DNA from 2 places in the Streptomyces sp. NPDC005281 genome. Region 1 is predicted to be linked to the other one. Evidence: riboswitches for the same ligand, from Rfam matches in the RefSeq annotation. Region 1 holds a riboswitch; the other holds the start of a gene.
What was found. Region 1 has a riboswitch for cobalamin ahead of ABZV42_RS27995 ((2Fe-2S) ferredoxin domain-containing protein). Riboswitches for the same ligand answer to the same signal wherever they lie in the genome.
Positions count from the first base shown of each region.

Region 2: linked by a shared signal. The riboswitch ahead of metE (5-methyltetrahydropteroyltriglutamate--homocysteine S-methyltransferase) and the one ahead of ABZV42_RS27995 ((2Fe-2S) ferredoxin domain-containing protein) in region 1 are both predicted to bind cobalamin.

Region 1 is NZ_JBEXGX010000022.1:60,625-67,074, reverse strand. Features, by position in the region: gene ABZV42_RS28015 (serine hydrolase domain-containing protein) at 1-406, opposite strand, end outside; gene ABZV42_RS28010 (S8 family peptidase) at 688-1,803, opposite strand; gene ABZV42_RS28005 (hypothetical protein) at 1,964-2,635, opposite strand; gene ABZV42_RS28000 (hypothetical protein) at 2,828-3,124, shown strand; cobalamin riboswitch at 3,255-3,431, shown strand; gene ABZV42_RS27995 ((2Fe-2S) ferredoxin domain-containing protein) at 3,604-3,993, shown strand; gene ABZV42_RS27990 (HIT family protein) at 4,034-4,501, opposite strand; gene ABZV42_RS27985 (adenylate kinase) at 4,640-5,158, shown strand; gene ABZV42_RS27980 (VOC family protein) at 5,188-5,643, shown strand; tRNA gene ABZV42_RS27975 (tRNA-Arg) at 5,924-5,999, shown strand; gene ABZV42_RS27970 (gala protein) at 6,106-6,450, shown strand, end outside.
Region 2 is NZ_JBEXGX010000030.1:19,843-26,292, forward strand. Features, by position in the region: gene aceA (isocitrate lyase) at 1-915, shown strand, start outside; gene aceB (malate synthase A) at 1,025-2,617, shown strand; partial or broken gene ABZV42_RS32805 (3-hydroxyacyl-CoA dehydrogenase family protein) at 2,635-2,790, shown strand; cobalamin riboswitch at 2,990-3,213, shown strand; gene metE (5-methyltetrahydropteroyltriglutamate--homocysteine S-methyltransferase) at 3,381-5,699, shown strand; gene ABZV42_RS32815 (BlaI/MecI/CopY family transcriptional regulator) at 6,018-6,407, shown strand; gene ABZV42_RS32820 (M56 family metallopeptidase) at 6,404-6,450, shown strand, end outside.

The DNA.
Region 1 (6,450 bases):
TCGCGGCGCACACACGCGACCAGTCGGTCAGGTCGGCGGGGCCGATCCCACGAGGCATGGCGGGCACGCCGGCCGAGTGCGTCAGCACGTGCCGAAGAGTCGTGGCCGCCTTGCCGTGCGTACCGAATTCCGGCCACACGTCGGCCACTGGCGTGTCGTAGCCGACAACACCGGTCCCGACGAGCAGGTGAGCGATCAGCGACGACATGAGCTTGCCGGCGGAGAAGCTGAAGACCGGGGTCTGCGGGGTCATTTCGCGCCCGGTCCTGCCGTCGGCGACGCCTGCGACGGCATCGACGACACGAGCACCGTGCTGGTGGACGGCTACCTGTAAACCGGTTTCGGCTCCGGTGCCGACGAGTTCACCGAGGACGCTTTGGACCTTCTGCTGGAGTGAGGGCGTCATCGTCACCACCTCGGTCACGCGTTCGGGTCCGACGGGACGGCGGCAGCTGAGACATGCTCGGCCGACCGCGCCGGTGCGGCAGCGACGGCAAGCCGAATCATCATGCCCCGGAAGCCGTCACGCGCCGTCATTGACGACCTGAACTCGCCGAGAATCCCGCACCGCCATGGGGAGCCCGCCGCCCGTCGCTCGCCGTACCGAAGCCACGTGTCGGGCCCCGGTGCCGCTAAGGCGGGCCCCGCATTGCGTTCACGAACCCTTGCCCCACCGCCCGCTTCCGGTCAGAGGCCGCCGGTGTTGAGCAGCCGGTTGGGGGTGTCGGAGCGTACGCCGTGCAGGACGCCGGGGGTGGCCGTGTGGTCGAGCCAGACGTGGACCTCGTGAGCCGTGGCGTGAGGGTGCGCCGACAGGTACAGCGCGATCACGCCGGTCGCGTGCGGTGCGGCCCAGGACGTCGCGCCGTCGGTCTCCGTGGTCGTACCGCCGCCGGCGAGGGCGGCGGTCACCTTCTGGCCGGGTGCGTACAGGTCGACGCAGCGTCCGTAGCCCGATCCGTAGGAGCCGCCGTCGCTCCAGGGGCGGTCGTTCGGAGTGGAGGCCGCGACGACGATCGTGCCGGGGACCCCGGCGGGGGAGTGCTTGCAGGCGTCGTCGTGGAAGTTGCCGGCCGACACCACCGTGGGGATCCCCGCGTCGACCATCTTCTTCACGGCGGACTCCACGGCCGCCGACCGGTGGTCGAAATTGAGGGACATGTTCACCACTGCCGGCTTCTGCACGTGCGCGGTGACCCACTTGACCGACTTCACCACGGCGGCCTCGGCCGCTGCCTGGGAACCGCCGCCGTCGCTCTCGCACAGGACGCCCTGGACCCGTACGAGGTCCGCCTTGGGCGCCACCCCGTACTTCGCCCCGCCGATGATGCCGGCGACGAACGTGCCGTGGCCGATGCCCGCTTCGCTGAAGCAGTCACCGGAGTCCCTCGGGCCGACGAAGTCGGCGCCGAGGTGGGCGCGTCCGCCGAACTCGCTGTGAGCGATGTCCATTCCGGTGTCGATCACATAGACGTGAACGCCCTTGCCCGTGGCGGTGGTGGTGAACTTCCCGTTCAGGGGCCGCGACCGCTGGTCCAGGATGTCGAGATTCCACGGCACATGCCGGGTGACGGGCGTTGCCGCGGTCCACGCCGTTCCGGACGACGTCCCCGCCGAGCCGGAACGTGTCGGCGCCCAGCCGGACGACGCCCTCTCCCCGAAGGGCGCCACGGTCTCGCCCTTCTTGTGGGCGGGGAGCGTTCCCCCGGCCGCCGCGCCGGCCTTCCCGCCGCAGGCCGAGGCCCCGAGCACCGTCACCACGGCCACCGCCAGCAAACCGGCCTTCGTCACGTTCCGCGTCACAACATCCCCCGTCTCCCTGCCGCGTACACAGTCAGCGCACAAGACGACTACATAGGCCGGGGCGGTTCCGGCGGGGGCGTGGGCGTGTCGGTGCACGCGCCCGGGCGCGCCACGGATGCTCAGCCGGTCGGCCAGGGCGTCCGTCCGGCGGGCGCGGCATTCATCCCTGTCCTTCCAGGCTCCGGGCAAAGCGTGAGCTCACCGAGTCGACCACAGTGGCCTCCGGTGCGATCCAACTGCCGAAGCGGCCTCCGACCGCGCCGTCGACGATCTCGCGGGCCCGCTCCTCGTCGACGCCGTTGCGGGTGAGGAACCATGTGAGGACCTGCATACAGTGCCCGTACCAGCCACTCTCGGCCTGGGTCCGTTCGGCCACCACCGTGACCAGCCGGGTGCACACGCGCTCCCAGTGCCAGGCGTCGGCCAAGGAGTCGGCGGAGGCCCTGGGCGGTACGAGGGCGGCGAAGCGCTCCGCCAGTTCCTCGAGCCAGTCACGCCATTCGAGCAGGGCCGCGACAACCAGCCGTGAGGTCTCCTCCGTCGTCGTCACGGAATCGGCAGCACAGCACCAGACGCCGACGACCCCACCGTCGGTGTCCCCCTCGCCCACGGACCAGTTCCATCCGCAGGCCCACCGGCCGTACCGCTCCACCAGAAGTTCCGTGACCGGATCGAGCGAGCGCCCGAGATCCTCTTCGACGGCGTCCGCCCCGGGCAGCAGGGCCGCCACCGACTCGGCCAGCGCCTTCGCCGCCTCGGCGTCGAGCTCGAACGGGTGCTGCGACGGGTCCACTTCTGCCCAGTTCAGGGTATGCGCCCAATACTCAGTCACCGTGCCACTTTGCCGTGTGCGGCCACCGAAACACCAACCCAATATCGAGCGGCTGTACCGCAGAGGTGGAGCGCAACGTACGCAACCACCACGCGCCCCCGAGAGGCCCCGAGGGGTACTCGGGAAACGTCCCTCGGGCTTGAGAGGGCCGAGCAAATCCTCGTTGTCAGTGCCAGCTGCAATGCTGGTCCCATGAACGGTGATGAGCAGCTGCTGCGCGGACGGGTCTACGGACGTGACCATGACGATCCTGACCCCGGCCCGCTGCCGCACCGGACGTATGCCGCGCTCATAGGCGGACCACTGGACGGTCTGCTCCTGGACGTCACCGACCGGCAGCCTGAGGAAGTCGACGACGGCGCCGCCCTGTCCACCGAGCTGTCGCGCTGGCCCGGCGGCCGCGCCCTGTACGACCCGCACCCCGACGAGCCTCGCAGACCCGGCTCCGGCGTGACGTGCCGGTTCTACTACGCGGGTGACACACCCTGAACAACGGGGGCGGGCGTGACGTACGGCTTTCCGGGCCCGGGTGACGCGGGCGGGCCCCGCATCGAGTTCTGCCCTGCGAAGGCGGGCCGGCGCAGGTTCCGTAGCTCTCGACGCCCCTCTCCGACGGACTTGATAGCCTCGGCGAGCCAGTCGAACCACATCCGTGGTCAGGGAATCCGGTGCGAATCCGGAGCTGACGCGCAGCGGTGAGGGGGACGGGCGGGGCACAGCGCCACTGGGAGACCGGGAAGGCGCCCCGTCCGGACGAACCCGAGTCCGAAGACCTGCTGGCACCTCCGCACCCCGGAGGACATGTAGGCCAGGCTCCGCGTACGAGCCCCGACCCCCGAGGCATGCCCATGTTCCGTACCGTCTCGCTGCTTCGTACCCCGGACAAGCCGGGCGTGCCCCTGTACGCCTCGCCTCCCGGCTGCCGGTCGAGCTTCACCGATCTCTCCGGACGAGGAGTGTGACGAGCCATGCCTCGACAGAGCTCTGAAGCGGCAGGCACCGAGCGTTTCACCACCGCACCGGCACCATGTCGGATAGTCGTCTGCCGGGACTGCTGCTGCGGAACCCCCAAAGTCACCGGCGTGGATCACGAACGGCAGCTCGCGCGGCTGGCCGAAGAGGTCCCTGTACGCGTCTCGGACTGCCTCGACGTGTGCGAACACGCCAACGTGATCGTCGTCCAGCCCTCCGCAGCCGCACGTACCGCAGGAGCCCGCCCGGTCTGGCTCGGCCTCGTCAACGACTCCGACGCCACCGAGGACATCGCGGCCTGGGTACAGGCCGGCGGCCCCGGTGTCGCTCCCTGCCCCGACATCCTTGACCTGTACGTGTTCACCCCTCCCCGGAGGGCGCGTTGAGAGTCGGCGTCGTCCCGAACGCTCGGATTCCGTTGTCCGTCTAACGAGCGATCGAGTTCTCGCGAAGGTGATCGCGCATGGCGAGGGAAATCTGGTCCGCGTGCTCGCTCGACACTCGTTCCTGTTCGGGCCGCCCGAGCAGTTCGAAAACGCCCGGTCCACGATGTTCCGGCCGCAGATCCGCCATGCGCGGGACGATGTGGAAGTGCACGTGCGCGAAGCCTTCGGCCTCGGCGAACTGGATGACGTAGGTCTTGGCGCAGCCGGTCGTGCTCCGCAGCGCCCGGGAGAGCTTGACTTGCCACATCCCCAGGGCAGCTGCCTCGGCGTCGGTGAGGTCGTGAACCGCGGTGACGTGGCGCCTCGGCAGCAGCACCAGCCAGCCGGGCATCGCGGTGTTGAAGACGTGAGCCACCCGCCAGTGCTGGTCGAAGGCCACGCACTCGCGTGGCGGAAGGTCGTCGAACTCTGCTTCCTTGCCGCATACATAGCAGTCGGGAGTCGTCATGCGCCAAGATCGTAGACCGGTCTCGCGCCGAATGTCCTTCGGCCCGAGGGCGGTTGCCGAGACTGCGCCCTGTGCTGAATCGGTGGCGGGCAGGAGACGCGCGAGCTCTTCTCTGGGCCGCGAGAGTAGGGTGCGGCCGTGGAACGGATCTTGGTGGTGGGAGTCACCGGCGCGGGCAAATCCACGCTCGCGCAAGCCTTGAGCGGGTATCTCGGCCTGCCGTACCACGAGATGGACGCGCTCTACTTCAACGGCCCCGACTGGTCCGTCAACGACAAACTGACCGACGACGTCTCAACCCTCACCGCCGAGCCGTGCTGGATCATCGACTCGCTCGGCTACCCGGCGGTCCGTGACCTGCTGTGGGAGCGGGCCGACACGGTGATCTGGCTGGACTACCCAAGGCGCGTGATCATGCTCCGAGTCCTGCGCCGTTCCTTGAAACGCACCGTCACGCGCGAGTCCCTGTTCGGCGGGAACAGGGAAACCTGGAAAGCCTGGCTGAGCCGGGAACACCCTGCCTGGTGGGCCTGGTCCCAACACGGAGCCCGCCACCGCGACATCCAGCGCCGCGTCGACGATGGCCGCTTCGCTCCTCTCGACACCCTCCGCCTCGACCATCCCAAGGACACCGCGGCCTGGTTGGCGTCGCTCTGAATGTCAGACCCGTCTGTCAGGCTCTGGTTATGGAGATGACACTGCAACTGACGATCGACTGTGCCGACCCGCGGAGGCAGGTGGCGTTCTGGTGCGAGGCCCTGGGATACGTTCCCGAACCCCCGCCGGGCGGCCATGCCACGTGGCGGGAGTACTGGGCAGGCATGGGGGTGCCCGACGAGGAGCTGCCCGAAGGCGCGGGTGACACCCCGGAGTCGATCGTCGATCCCGAAGGGCGAGGACCCCGGGTGTGGTTCCAGAAGGTTCCGGAGCCCAAGGCCACGAAGAACCGCATTCACTTCGACCTGAAGGTCGGCGGCGGGCGCGACGTCCCGTTGGCGGTGCGTACAGAGCGGGTCTCCACAGAAGTGGAGAGACTGGTCGAAGCCGGAGCCGTCGTGCTGCGGATCGCGGACAAGCCTGACATGGGGCACTACGCCGTCCAACTGACGGACCCCGAAGGCAATGAATTCGACGTTGTCTAGAAGTCGTTGTGCCGTGGGTGGACCGGGTACGGTCGCCGATTCCGCGCTGGAGCGGTGCGGGACGACGTTGCGAGCCAAGGGATGCTTCGTCTCGTGGAGTTCGTCCTCGATGGCGCCGACTCGGGCCGTGCCGAGGACGAAAGCGGTCCGATGCGTCCCGCCCATGGACAGCCGGGCAACAAGCGCCCCGAGGACGGGGCTTCGACGTCGCCGAAGCCCGGCACCCCGTGCTGCCGTAACGTCCGAACGCGGATACGAATGGCGCTATGATCAACGTGGCAAGGCTGTAGCGCAGAGGTCGTCGCGCCCAAGCATCGAGCTGGAGGACGTCGGTTCGAATCCGGCCGGTCTTGCCACCTTCGTCGTAGAGGAATGTCGATTGGCGTCGGTTCAGCCTGGGCGGGCGGAGGGCGATGCCGCCCTCGGCGCGCCGGGCACCGGCGATGGACCGGTGGAGTAGTGATGACGCAGCCGACGCCCGTACGCTGCCCCGCGATCGAGCACCCCGACATCCCGATCAGCGAACCCGCCGCGCTGGAGCCGTTGCTCGCCCGGCTGCGGTCCGCGCGGCCGGTCGAGGCCGACGAGAGCTTCCCGCTCGGCACCGTACGTGCGGACGGGCGTGTCGACCTGTGCAAGCAGGGCCTCGGCGCGGGCGGCGCCGCCCGGCTGATGCCCGTGGCGGCCGCGTCCCCGCACGCCACGCACGTCCTGCTGGGCACCAACGCCATCGGCGACGAGGGAGCCCGCTGGGTCGCCGACGCGCTCGCCGACGGCCACGGTCTGCACACGCTCTACCTCGGCTGC
Region 2 (6,450 bases), on a different contig from region 1:
AACAACGCGCTGCTGCGGGCCGACCAGATCGCCGTCGCCGAGGGCGTTACCGACACCACGGACTGGCTGGCACCGATCGTCGCCGACGCGGAGGCCGGCTTCGGCGGCCCGCTCAACGCCTTCGAGCTGACCAAGGCGATGATCGCGGCAGGCGCGGCCGGCATCCACTACGAGGACCAGCTCGCCTCCGAGAAGAAGTGCGGCCACCTCGGCGGCAAGGTCCTGGTGCCGACCGCGCAGCACATCCGCACCCTGAACGCGGCCCGTCTCGCCGCCGACATCGCCGACGTGCCCACGCTCGTCGTCGCCCGCACCGACGCCCTGGCCGCCAATCTGCTGACCAGCGACGTCGACGAGCGCGACGCCCAGTTCGTCACCGGCGAGCGCACCGCCGAGGGCTTCTACCACGTCCGCAACGGCATGGCCCCGGTGATCGCCCGCGGCCTGGCGTACGCCCCGTACGCGGACCTGGTCTGGGTGGAGACCGGCACCCCGGATCTCGCCCAGGCGCGGGAGTTCGCCGAGGCCGTCCACGCGCGGTACCCCGACCAGATGCTCGCCTACAACTGCTCGCCCTCCTTCAACTGGAAGGCGGCCCTCGACGACGACCGGATCGCCAAGTTCCAGCGCGAGCTGGGCGCGATGGGCTACCGCTTCCAGTTCATCACGCTGGCCGGCTTCCACTCCCTCAACCACGGCATGTTCGACCTCGCACGCGGCTACGCCGAGCACGGCATGACCGCCTACGTCGACCTCCAGGAGCGCGAGTTCGCCGCGCAGGCGCAGGGCTTCACCGCCGTCAGGCACCAACGCGAGGTCGGCACCGGCTACTTCGACCTCGTCTCCACCGCCGTCAACCCCGCCTCCTCCACCACCGCCCTGGCCGGGTCCACGGAGGAAGAGCAGTTCCACTAGGCCCGCGAACAGCGGCCTTGGGTCCGCGCCCCGGCCGAGCGGGGGCCGCACGACGGTCCCCGTCCGGTCCCGCTCGCTTTCCTCCTCTTCCCTCGCGCAGGAGAACCCGATGTCCACCAGTGCCCTGACTCACCACGTCCGTGTCCTCGCTGCCCCGGGCGACCGCCACGACGAGATCCTCACCACCGCCGCCCTCGACTTCGTCGGTCATCTCGCCGCGGTCTTCGGGAAGCGCAGACAGGCCCTGCTCAAGGAGCGCCGTCGGCAGGCCCTTCGGCTGGCGAGCGGCTCCCCGCTCGACTTCCCGTTGGTCACTTCGGCCGTCCGTGACGACCCCACCTGGCGGGTGCCGCCGCCCGCGCCGGGACTGAAGGACCGGCGGGTGGAGATCACCGGCCCGCCCGAGCGCCGTACGGCGGTCAACGCCCTCAACTCCGGCGCCCGCGTGTGGATGGCCGACTTCGAGGATGCCACGGCCCCCACCTGGGACAACATCGTCGGCGGCCAGCTCACCCTGCTCGACGCCGTCGAGCGCCGGATCGACTTCACCACGGCCGAGGGCAAGGAGTACGTCCTCGGCGACCGGCTCGCAACGATCATGGTGCGTCCGCGCGGCTGGCACCTCGACGAGGAGCACCTGGAGTACGACGGCCGACCGGTGCCCGCCGCGCTCGTCGACTTCGGCCTTTACTTCTTCCACTGCGCGCAGCGGCAGATCGATGCCGGGTACGGCCCCTACTTCTATCTGCCGAAGCTGGAGAACCGCTACGAGGCCCGGCTGTGGAACGACGTCTTCGTCGCCGCCCAGGACCTGCTCGGCATCCCGCGGAACACGATCCGCGCCACCGTCCTCATCGAGACGATCACCGCCGCGTTCGAGATGGAGGAGATCCTCTACGAACTGCGCGAGCACGGCGCGGGGTTGAACGCGGGCCGCTGGGACTACTTGTTCAGCCTGATCAAGACCTTCGGGCACCGTACCGATTTCCTGCTTCCCGACCGGGCGAAGGTGACGATGACCGCTCCCTTCATGCGGGCCTACACCGAGCTCCTCGTGCGCACCTGCCACAAGCGGGGCGCACACGCTCTCGGCGGCATGGCCGCCCACGTGCCCGGGAAGGACCCCTCCGTCAACGAGGCGGCGTTCGCCGAGGTCCGCCTGGACAAGGAGCGGGAGGCGCAGGACGGCTTCGACGGCTCCTGGGTCGCCCACCCCGGACTCGTGCCGGTCTGCCGCGAGGTGTTCGACGGCGTCCTCGGCGACCGGCCGCATCAGATCGACCGCACCCGCGACGACGTGGAGGTGACGCGCGACGACCTGTTGTCGGTGCGCCGGATCAGCGGCCGGCCCACGCCGGAGGGGGTGCGTACGAACGTCGCGGTCGCGCTGCGCTACTTCGCCGCCTGGCTGGACGGCCGGGGCGCCGTCGCGCTGGACGGCCTCATGGAGGACGCGGCCACCGCCGAGATCGCCCGCGTCCAGATCTGGCAGTGGCTGCGGCACCGCGTCATCGACCGGGAGACGGTCCTGAACCTGCTGGACGACGAGGTCGCCGCCCTCGGGGCCCAGTACCCGTGGGCGCCCCTGGACGACATCCGCGCACTCTTCGAACGCACCGCCATGACCGGCGAGTTGCCGCTGTTCTTCACCCCGGACGCCTACTCCCGCCATCTCGTGCGACGGCCCCGGGAGCAGTCGTGAGCGGCGGTGTCCGGCGTGTCGGCCTGGACACCGTCGCCTTGATCGCGGAGTCCCTCTACAACGTATTCCGCGAGCCTCTCCACGCTCCGCCGCCGCTGCTCCAGCGGATGGTGGAGGCGGGACTGCTCGGCCGCAAGACCGGCCGCGGGTTCCACACCTACGACCAGGACTGAGGGCCTGGTTCGGCGCGGGCTGAGGGGCCCGCGCAAGCCGCAGCAGGGGTGAGGTCCCGGCGCGGCGTCACAGGGGGCGAGGGCGGGAAGCGCGCGCACGGCGCTTCCCGCCCTCGGCCCATTTCACACCGGCCCGGTACGTGGCCCACCTCACCATCCGGATGGCGGACGTGACACGCCGCGGCCGTGAGCGGGCCCTAGGCTGACCGATGCAGCTGGTTCGCCCCGTCCGCCAGGCGGGATGCGTCGCAAGAGGGAACCCGGTGCGAATCCGGGACTGCCCCGCAGCGGTGAGCGGGAACGACCGCCGTCATACGCACTGGGTCCGACGTACCGGGCCTGGGAAGCGACGGCCAGTAGGAGTCCTCCCTCCAGAGGATGTGCCCGCGAGTCCGAAGACCTGCCCGTTGCCCGCGTACGAACCACTCGTGCGCGGAAATCCCGGTGACCTCGTGGGCGGGTCGGCGTACATACCAGGCGGACGACCGCGCTGTACCGCGCGTCGTCGCTCCCCGTCCGGTTCGTCACCTCTTCGCGCTCTCGTCCCGTCACCCGGGATCTCAGGGATTCATCTCGCGAAGGAGATCTCCGTGACCACCAGGACCGCAGCCGCGCCCGCACGGGCCACCGTGTACGGCTACCCCCGCCAGGGCCCGGACCGGGAACTGAAGAAGGCGATCGAGGGCTACTGGAAGGGCCGCGTCACCGCGGACGCCCTGAGGGCCGGCGCCGCCGAACTCCGCCGCGCAAACTGGCGGGAGCTGGCCGCGGCCGGCATCCACGAAGTGCCCACCGGCGACTTCTCCTACTACGACCACGTTCTCGACACCACCGTCATGGTCGGCGCGATCCCCGCCCGCCACCGGGCCGCCGCGGCCGCGAACGCCTTGGACGGCTACTTCGCCATGGCCCGCGGCACCCAGGACGCGGCCCCACTGGAGATGACGAAGTGGTTCGACACCAACTACCACTACCTGGTGCCCGAGTTGGGCCCTGACACCGTCTTCACGGCCGACCCCGCCAAGCAGGTGTCCGAGCTGAAGGAAGCCCTCGCGCTCGGACTGACCGCGCGCCCCGTGCTCGTCGGCCCCGTCACCTACCTCCTGCTCGCCAAGCCCGCCCCGGGCGTGCCCGCGGACTTCGACCCCCTGAGCCTCCTCGACCGGTTGCTGCCCGTGTACGCCGAGGTGCTCGCCGACCTGCGCGCGGCCGGCGCCGAGTGGGTGCAGCTCGACGAGCCCGCCCTTGTGCAGGACCGCACCTCGGACGAACTGAGCGCCGCCTCGCGCGCCTACCGCCACCTCGGTACCCTCACCGACCGGCCGAAGCTCCTGGTCGCCTCCTACTTCGACCGGCTCGGCGACGCACTGCCGGTGCTGGCCAAGGCTCCCGTCGACGGGCTCGCGCTGGACTTCACCGAGTCCGCCGCCGCCAACCTCGACGCCCTGGCCGCCGTCGGCGGGCTGCCCGGCAAGCGGTTGGTCGCCGGTGTCGTCAACGGCCGCAACATCTGGGTCAACGACCTGGAGCAGTCCCTGTCCACCCTCGCCACCCTGCTCGGGCTGGCCGGCCGGGTCGACGTGGCCGCCTCCTGCTCCCTGCTCCACGTGCCCCTCGACGCGGCCCTGGAGCAGGACATCGAGCCGCAGATCCTGCGCTGGCTCGCCTTCGCGAAGCAGAAGACCGCCGAGATCGTCACCCTGGCCGAGGGCCTGGCCCAGGGCACCGACGCCATCGCCGGTGAACTCGCCTCCAACCGCGCCGACCTGGCCTCCCGTGCCGCTTCCCCGATCACCCGTGACCCTGCCGTTCGCGCCCGCACCGAGGCTGTCACGGACGTCGACGCCCGCCGCTCGCAGCCCTATCCCGAACGGACGGCGGCCCAGCGCGCCCACCTCGGCCTGCCCCTGCTGCCGACCACGACCATCGGCTCCTTCCCACAGACCGGCGAACTGCGCACCGCCCGCGCCGATCTGCGAGCGGGCCGGATCGGCACAGCCGCGTACGAGGAGCGCATCAAGGCCGCGATCGGCGAGGTGATCTCCTTCCAGGAGAAAGCGGGGCTGGACGTCCTGGTGCACGGCGAGGCCGAACGCAACGACATGGTCCAGTACTTCGCCGAGCAGTTGACCGGGTACCTGACCACTGAACACGGCTGGGTGCAGTCCTACGGCACCCGTTACGTCCGTCCGCCGATCCTGGCCGCCGACATCTCCCGCCCGAAGCCGATGACGGTGCGTTGGACGACGTACGCCCAGTCCCTCACCTCCCGCCCCGTCAAGGGCATGCTCACCGGCCCCGTCACCATGCTCGCCTGGTCCTTCGTCCGCGACGACCAGCCTCTCGGCCATACCGCCCGACAGGTCGCCCTCGCCCTGCGCGACGAGGTGAACGACCTGGAAGCGGCCGGGACTTCGGTCATCCAGGTCGACGAGCCCGCCCTGCGCGAGACACTGCCGCTGCGCGCCACCGACCACCCCGCCTACCTGACGTGGGCCACCGAGGCGTTCCGGCTCAGCACCAGCGGGGTACGGCCGGACACCCAGATCCACACCCACATGTGCTACGCCGAGTTCGGCGACATCGTCCAGGCCATCGACGACCTCGACGCCGATGTCATCAGCCTCGAAGCCGCCCGCTCACACATGCAGGTCGCCCGCGAACTCGCCGCGCACGGCTACCCGCGCCAGGCCGGACCCGGGGTGTACGACATCCACTCCCCTCGGGTTCCGAGCACCGGAGAGGCAGCCGAACTGCTGCGCACCGGTCTGAGGGCCATCCCTGCCGAACGCCTGTGGGTCAACCCCGACTGCGGCCTCAAGACCCGCGGCTGGCCGGAGACCCGCGCCTCCCTTGAGAACCTGGTCGCGGCCGCCCGTATCGTGCGCGGTGAGCTCTCTCCGTCCTGATCCGGTCGACGTCCAGGGCGGGGACTCGCGCCCTGCCCTGGACGTCGTAGGCGGCGATGACGCCGTGCGACGGGTCGGCACCGGTGCGGCCGGTACAGCTGTGCCGACTTCCCATGACCGCCGACGAACGACCCGAGCCCTGGAACGGTCCGGACCGCGGCATGTGACCCCGCCTGCCGCGACAGCTACAGACACCCCCTCTCCGGCGGTAGATTAGGTATGCCTAAGCATGGCTGACATCGCCTGCCTGCATCGATGCGGCTGCCGGTGGGGTGGGGGCATGCGGCACCATGGCGACTGCCGGAGAGCGGGAGAGGGATGTCGGACAAGGGTCGAGAAGAAAGACGTCCGCACGGAGAACTCGTCGCGGAAGTGCTCGCGGTGCTGTGGGGGGCCGGGAAACCGATGACCGCGCGACAGGTCAACGCGACCCTCGACAAGGGGCTGGCCAGGACGACGATGGCCACCATCCTGACCCGCCTCCACGAAAAGGGCACCGTGCGACGGACGCCGTCGGGCCGGGGCTTCGCCTATGAGCCGGTGGAGGACGCGGCCGGGCTGGTCGCCGGGCGTATGCGCCGTGAGCTGGAGAGCGAGCCGCGCCGCGACCTGGTGTTGAGGCGGTTCGTGACCTCCTTGTCCGAGAACGACGAGGAGATCCTGCGACGCCTGCTTCTCGAGGCCGAGGCCGAGGACGAAGCCGAGTGACATTCGTACTGACCCTGGTCGTACTGGCACTCACGTTTCCCTG